2 regions of the Actinomadura chokoriensis genome follow, and region 2 is predicted to be linked to the other one. Evidence: riboswitches for the same ligand, from Rfam matches in the RefSeq annotation. Region 2 holds a riboswitch; the other holds the start of a gene.
The links. A riboswitch is a leader RNA that binds a small molecule or an ion and turns the genes downstream of it on or off. The one in region 2 is predicted to bind glycine.
Positions count from the first base shown of each region.

Region 1: another riboswitch for glycine. It lies ahead of gcvP (aminomethyl-transferring glycine dehydrogenase); the one in region 2 lies ahead of gcvT (glycine cleavage system aminomethyltransferase GcvT).

Region 1 is NZ_BAAAMW010000007.1:30,816-34,212, forward strand. It holds gene ABFX46_RS17035 (lysylphosphatidylglycerol synthase transmembrane domain-containing protein) at 1-1,552, opposite strand, end outside; glycine riboswitch at 1,824-1,918, shown strand; glycine riboswitch at 1,919-2,030, shown strand; gene gcvP (aminomethyl-transferring glycine dehydrogenase) at 2,090-3,397, shown strand, end outside.
Region 2 is NZ_BAAAMW010000001.1:436,202-439,598, forward strand. It holds gene ABFX46_RS02070 (M50 family metallopeptidase) at 1-1,037, opposite strand, end outside; gene ABFX46_RS02075 (hypothetical protein) at 1,287-1,625, shown strand; glycine riboswitch at 1,676-1,771, shown strand; glycine riboswitch at 1,776-1,864, shown strand; gene gcvT (glycine cleavage system aminomethyltransferase GcvT) at 1,938-3,074, shown strand; gene gcvH (glycine cleavage system protein GcvH) at 3,088-3,397, shown strand, end outside.

The DNA.
Region 1 (3,397 bases), on a different contig from region 2:
GCTCCAGCCGGGCCGGCGCCGCCTCCACCTCCGGCTTCAGCCGGACGATCTGCTCCCGGATCCGGGTCAGCGGCTCCCGGTCGCGGCGCAGCGCCTGCCGCGTCGCCCGGGACAGCGCGACCCGCTGCAGCAGCGGCACCGCGGCGCCGAGGGCCTCCTCGCCCAGCACGGCCGCGGCGGTCCGCACCGCCCGCTCCGGCCCGGTCCGCAGCGCCAGCGTGGTGAGGAGCTGCGCCAGGTCGAGCCGCAGCGCGAGGTCGCCCGCCGCCGTCTCGCCGGCGCGCAGGTCGGTGACGTAGGCGAGGCCGTCCTCGCCGATGAGCAGCGCGCCGCCCTCCAGCCGCCGGTGCGCGAGCCGTCCCGCCTGCAGCGACCGGAACTGCCGCCAGACGTCGGTCAGCAGATCGTCGGTGATCTCCTCGTCCGGGACGTCGCCGAGCCGCCGCCCCGGCACGCGCTCGTAGGCCAGCAGCGCCGCCTCCGTGCCGACCTCGCAGGTGCCGATGAGCCGCGGGGTGCGGACGCCCGCCGCGTCCACCGCGTACGCCATCAGCGACTCCTGCTCCAGCGACCGGCGCAGCGACCGCAGCGTGCGCCCGGTCGTGGTGGCGCGCAGCCGCAGCAGCCGCCAGATCCGGTACAGCAGCCCGGCGGTCTGCTGGTCGCGGTCCAGGACGCGGACCTCCAGGTCCCACTCGCCGTGGGCGCTCCGGCCGAGCGGCGGGCGGGGGCCGTACCCGGCGGCGGCGCCCGAGGCCAGGACGACGCCGTAGCGGCGTCCGTCCTCGGTGTCGTCGGACGGCTCGTCCAGCCGCGCGCCCCGCTTCGGCCGCAGCCCGAGCCGCTCCAGCGACGCGACGACCGCCGCCCCGGTCGGGCGCGGGTTCGGGGTGCCGACGGCGTACAGGGTGCCGTGGCCGATGGCGCGGCCGAGGAGGTAGGTGGCCGCGAGCGCGGCGACGGAGGCGTAGGACGCGGTCAGCCCGGTCAGCGCCGCCAGCCCGATCATGGTCCAGGTCGCGGCCTGCCAGCGGGCGCGGCCCGCCATCCCGACCGCGCTGACGAACGCGATGACCGGCGCGATGTCGGTGTGCACGGGCGCGGTCTCGGTGCCGCCCCAGATCAGCGAGTCGAGGACGCCGCCGGGCGCCGCCCGCACCACCAGGTCGTCCAGCCCGACGGTGATGCCGAACGCGATCACGGCGGCCAGCAGCGCGATCGCGACCCGCGTCCCGTCCTTGTGGAACAGCCGCTCGACCGCGAACGCGATCGGCACCGCCAGCACCCCGAAGCTGGACACCAGCGTCGCCAGCGTCAGCAGCAGCCGCGGCGCGTGCGCGGTGCCCTGCGCGATGTCGGTCTGCAACCCGTGCGTGGTCTGCTGCGCGATCGACACCAGCAGCATCACCGCGGCCAGCCCCACCACCGAGCCGGCGAACCTGATCGCGTCGGCGGGCCGCCGGATCCGGTCCGGCTGGGCGGGCTCGTCGACGGGCACGCCGGCGGTCGCGCCGTGCCGCGGGCGCACCATGCCGTCGCGGGTCTGTGTCACGCCGTACCGCCGCCCCGACCGTCCGTCATCGTGATCAGCGTCCCAGAAGCGGCGGCGCGGCGTCGAGTGCCGGGCCGGCGTCCGGCCGGTCGCGCGTGCACCCCGCAGCCCCATCTCCGCCCCCGTGGCCCGAGGTCCGTCTTGTCCCAGGTGAGTGTGCACATCGTACCGGCCGGTACGACCCGGGGGAGGGCGGCGGCGGCACCCGTGTCCGGGGCGGGACGACGGCCCGGAGCCGGTTTTGGGTAGGGTTTCGCCTAGGACATGCCGTCGACCCTGTGCGGGAGAGACCCCACGCGGCCAGCGTGGGGCGCCGAAGGGGCAACCTCCCCGGAACCTCTCAGGCAAAAGGACCGCTCGGGCGAGGCACCTCTGGAAAGCAGGCGTCGATCCCCGCAGCCGGGGAAGGGCGGCTCACCGAAGGGGAAACCCCGCCGCGCGGGTGAAGCTCTCAGGTGCCGATGACAGAGGGGGAGACCTGCCGCCGGCCCGTGCCGGCGGCGGACCTGAGCGACCGCAGCAGCCAGGAGGCCCTCCATGACCGCCCAGTTCTTCGCGCCCGTGGCCGCGCCGCAGCATCCGCGTTCGGCGTTCGCCGACCGGCACATCGGCCCCGGCCCGGACGAGCAGGCCCGGATGCTGGCCGCCATCGGCTACTCCGGCGCCGAGGCGCTGATCGACGCCGCGGTCCCCGCCGCGATCCGCACCGCCCGCCCGCTCGGCCTGCCGCCCGCGCTGAGCGAGACCGCGGCGCTGGACCGGCTCCGCGAGCTCGCGTCCCGCAACACCGTGCTGACGTCCATGATCGGGCTCGGCTACCACGGGACGACCACGCCCGGCGTGATCATGCGGAACGTCCTGGAGAACCCCGGCTGGTACACCGCCTACACGCCCTACCAGCCGGAGATCTCGCAGGGCCGGCTCGAGGCGCTGCTGAACTTCCAGACGGTGGTCGCCGACCTGACCGGGCTGCCCGTCGCGAACGCCTCCATGCTGGACGAGGGCACCGCCGCCGCCGAGGGGATGGCGCTCGCGCACCGCGTGTCCAAGCGCAGGGAGCCGGGGGCGTTCCTCGTCGACGCCGACGCGCTGCCGCAGACGATCGAGGTCGTCCGGACCCGCGCGGTCCCGCTCGGCATCGAGGTGGTCACCGCCGACCTGTCCGGCGGGCTGCCGGACGGCGACTTCTTCGGCGTGCTGCTCCAGTACCCGGGCGCGTCCGGGGCCGTCCGCGACCTCGCGCCGGTCATCGCGCAGGCGCACGAGCGCGGCGCCAAGGCCGTCGTGGCCGCGGACCTGCTCGCGCTGACGCTGCTGCGCCCGCCGGGGGAGTCCGGCGCCGACATCGCCGTGGGGTCCGCGCAGCGGTTCGGCGTCCCCTACGGGTTCGGCGGCCCGCACGCCGGCTACATGGCGGTCGGCGAGGGCATCCAGCGGCAGCTGCCCGGACGGCTCGTCGGCGTGTCGGTCGACGCGGACGGCGCGACCGCCTACCGGCTGGCGCTGCAGACCCGCGAGCAGCACATCCGCCGCGAGAAGGCCACCAGCAACATCTGCACCGCCCAGGTGCTCCTCGCCGTGATGGCGAGCATGTACGCGGTGTACCACGGCCCCGAGGGGCTGGCCGCGATCGCGCAGCGCGCCCACCGCCGCGCCGCCGAGATCGCCGCGGGGCTGCGCGCCGCCGGCGTGGAGGTCGTGCACGGCGCGTTCTTCGACACCGTCCTCGCCCGCGTGCCCGGCCGGGCCGCCGAGGTCGTCGCCGCCGCCCGCGAGCGCGGGATCAACCTGCGCCCGGACGGCCCCGACCGGGTCGGGATCGCCTGCGACGAGACCACGCTGCCC
Region 2 (3,397 bases):
AAGAACGACACCTTCTCGGCGGCGGTGTAGTCCTGGGAGGCGGCGACCTCGCCGCCGATCCGGCTGACGCCGACGACGCCGACCGGGCCGTTCGGGTCGCGCTTCTCATCGCTGAACGCGGCGTTCCAGACGCCGACCATCTTCTGCGGCATCCGCACCAGCGCGCCCGTGGTGCGCGCGGTCAGGTCGACCATCGTGCTCGCGACCGCGCCCGGGCCCTGCCGCTCCATCGCCTGGATCGGGGTGATGCCGAGGAACCCGACGTTGACCACCTTGTCGTGGTCCTTGAGGTCGTACATCTGGTTGCGGGTGATCGGGACGTTCAGCTTCACGTCCTGCCCACCGCGCTCGACGGTCATCGGGACCGTCCTGCCGCCGTTGTCGCGGATCAGGACCTGCAGCTTCTCGTAGTCGCCGTCGATCTTCCTGCCGTCGAACGCCACGATCCGGTCGCCGGCCTTGAGCCCGGCCTGCGCGGCCGGCGTCGGCTTCGCGTCCTTCGGGCACTCCGTCGTCTGGGACTGGCTGGCGGGCACCATGCATTCGAGGACCTCGCCGATGACCGGCTGCGACCGCATCGTGCCGATCCCCATCAGCAGGATCGCGAAGAACATCACCGAGAGCACCAGGTTCATCGCCGGGCCGCCGAACATGATGAGCAGCTTCTGCCACCACTTCTTGGCGTAGAAGACGCGGTCCTCGTCGCCGGGGCGGATCTCCTCCAGTGCGGCGCCGCGCGCCGACTCGATGAGGCCCTGCCACGGACCGGTGCTGATCTGCCGGACCTGCCCGGGGGCGTCGCCCTTGCGCGGCGGCAGCATCCCGATCATGCGGATGTAGCCGCCGAGCGGGATCCACTTGACGCCGTACTCGGTCTCGCCCTTGCGCTTGGACCACATGGTCGGGCCGAAGCCGACCATGAACTGGGTCGTCCGCACCTTGAAGAGCTTGGCGAAGGAGAAGTGGCCGAGCTCGTGCAGCGCGATGGACACCAGCAGGCCGAAGAACAGGATCAGCATCCCTGCCAGGTAGACCATCCGGCAATGCCCCTCAGCTCGGTGCACCCGCGCTCACCGCGGGTGATCTCGATGACCAAAACAGAGTACGCGAACGGCCCCGGTTCGGTTGAAGTCAACGCGTGGACGCGGCATCCCGGGCGCCTGCGAGCCCCCTTTGAGGCAGGGTGCTAAATCGTGCGCGCGTCATTGGCACGTGCCTGAATAGCCGGGCACCGCCCCACCCGCGCATCATGGGCCGATCTCACCCCCTGAGCACGGAGGTCCCCTGTGAAGCGCGGTCACGTAGGCGTGCTGGTGCTCGTGCTGGCGCTGAGCGGATGCGGCGGCTCCGACGGCGGGGACGCGGGCGCGTCGCCGCCGCCCTCACCGGCCGCCTCAGCACCGGCCTCGGCGCCGCCCGGCACGGCGCCCGGCAATACCGCCGCGACGCCGGTGCCCGAGGTGTCGCGGGCGACCGAGAGGTTCAACAACTGCATGCACGAGCAGGGGGTCGAGCTGCCGAGCCCGAACCCGTCGACCACGCCCGACAAGCAGGACCTCGAAAAGATCAAGGCGGCCCTGCGGGCGTGCGTGAAGTCGATGTCGGCGTCGCCGCCGGCGGGCTGACGGAGGGTGGTCGCAGGGCGGGGGCCGCTGCTAGATTGGCGGCCAGCCGACGACCCCGTGCGGGAGAGTCCCACGCAGCCGGTGTGGGACGCCGAAGGAGCAAATCCTCCCCGGAACCTCTCAGGCCCACGGACCGCACGGGTCAGGCGACCTCTGGAAAGCGGGGACCCGGTCCCCCGCCGAAGGTGAAAACCCGCCGCCCGGCGGCGGGTGAAGCTCTCAGGCGCAGATGACAGAGGGGGAGGCACCGCGACGCCCGGTGCGCGAGTGGGACGATGGACCACGCGCGCCCGCGACGAAGGAGCCGAACCGATGTCCGCCGACCCGTCCGCCGACCCGAAGACCACGCCGCTGCACGACGTCCACCGGGACCTCGGCGCGACCATGGTCGACTTCGCCGGGTACCTGATGCCGCTGCGCTACAAGAGCGAGACCGCCGAGCACGAGGCCGTCCGCACCGGCGCGGGGCTGTTCGACCTGTCGCACATGGGAGAGATCTTCCTGTCCGGGCCGGGCGCCGGTGCCGCGCTCGACTACGCGCTGGTCGGGAACCTGTCCTCGATGCCGGTCGGCAAGGCCCGCTACACGATGATCTGCGCGCCCGACGGTGGCGTCCTCGACGACCTGATCGTCTACCGGCTCGCCGACCGGGGGGTGGCGGGGCGTAGCCATGGGGGCGAAACACAGACCTTCATGGTCGTCGCGAACGCGGCGAACACCGCCGTCGTCCGGGACGCGCTGGTCGAGCGGGCCGCCGGCTACGAGGCCGCCGTCGACGACCGCACCGACGCCTACGGGCTGATCGCCCTGCAGGGCCCCCGCGCCCAGGAGATCCTCGAAGGCTTCACCGACGCGCCGGTCGCCGACCTCAAGTACTACGCCGTCCTCGCCGAACGCGTCGCGGGCGTCGACACCCTGATCGCCCGCACCGGCTACACGGGCGAGGACGGCTTCGAGCTCTTCGCGGACGCCTCCGACACCGCCGCGCTGTGGCGCGCGTTCGCCGCCGTGGACGGGGTCGTCCCGGCGGGGCTCGCAGCGCGCGACTCGCTGCGCCTCGAAGCGGGCATGCCGCTGTACGGCAACGAGCTGACCGCCGAGACGACGCCGTTCGAGGCGGGCCTCGGCCGGGTCGTGAAGCTGGACAAGGCCGTCGATTTCGTGGGCAAGACCACCCTGGCGGCGCAGGCGCAGACCCCGCCGGGCCGTAGGCTCGTGGGGCTGGTCGCGCGCGGGCGTCGCGCGCCGCGGAAGGGGTACCAGGTCGTCACGTCCGGCGGCACGCCGTGCGGGATCGTGACGAGCGGCGCCCCTTCCCCCACACTGGGCAGGCCGATCGCCCTGGCCTACCTCGACAGCGGCGTCGAGGACACGTCCCTGGCCGTGGACGTCCGCGGCCGCCCCGAGCCGGTGGACGTGGTCGACCTGCCCTTCTACAAGCGTTCCTGAAAGAGAGAGAATCGTGAGCGTTCCGGAGCAGCTCCGCTACAGCGAAGAGCACGAGTGGGTGTCCGGCCTCGGCGGCGAGGACGGCATCGTCACCGTCGGCATCACCGCGCACGCCGCCGACGCCCTCGGAGAGATCGTCTACCTCGAGTTGCAGCCGTCGGAGGGCGACACCGTCGAGGCGGGCGAGCCGTGCGGCGAGGTCGAGTCCACCAAGTCGGTCAGCGACCTGTACTCCCCGGTCAGCGGCGAGATCACCGCGATCAACGCCGCCGTGGTGGACGAGCCGAAGGTCATCAACGACGACCCGTACGGCGAGGGCTGGA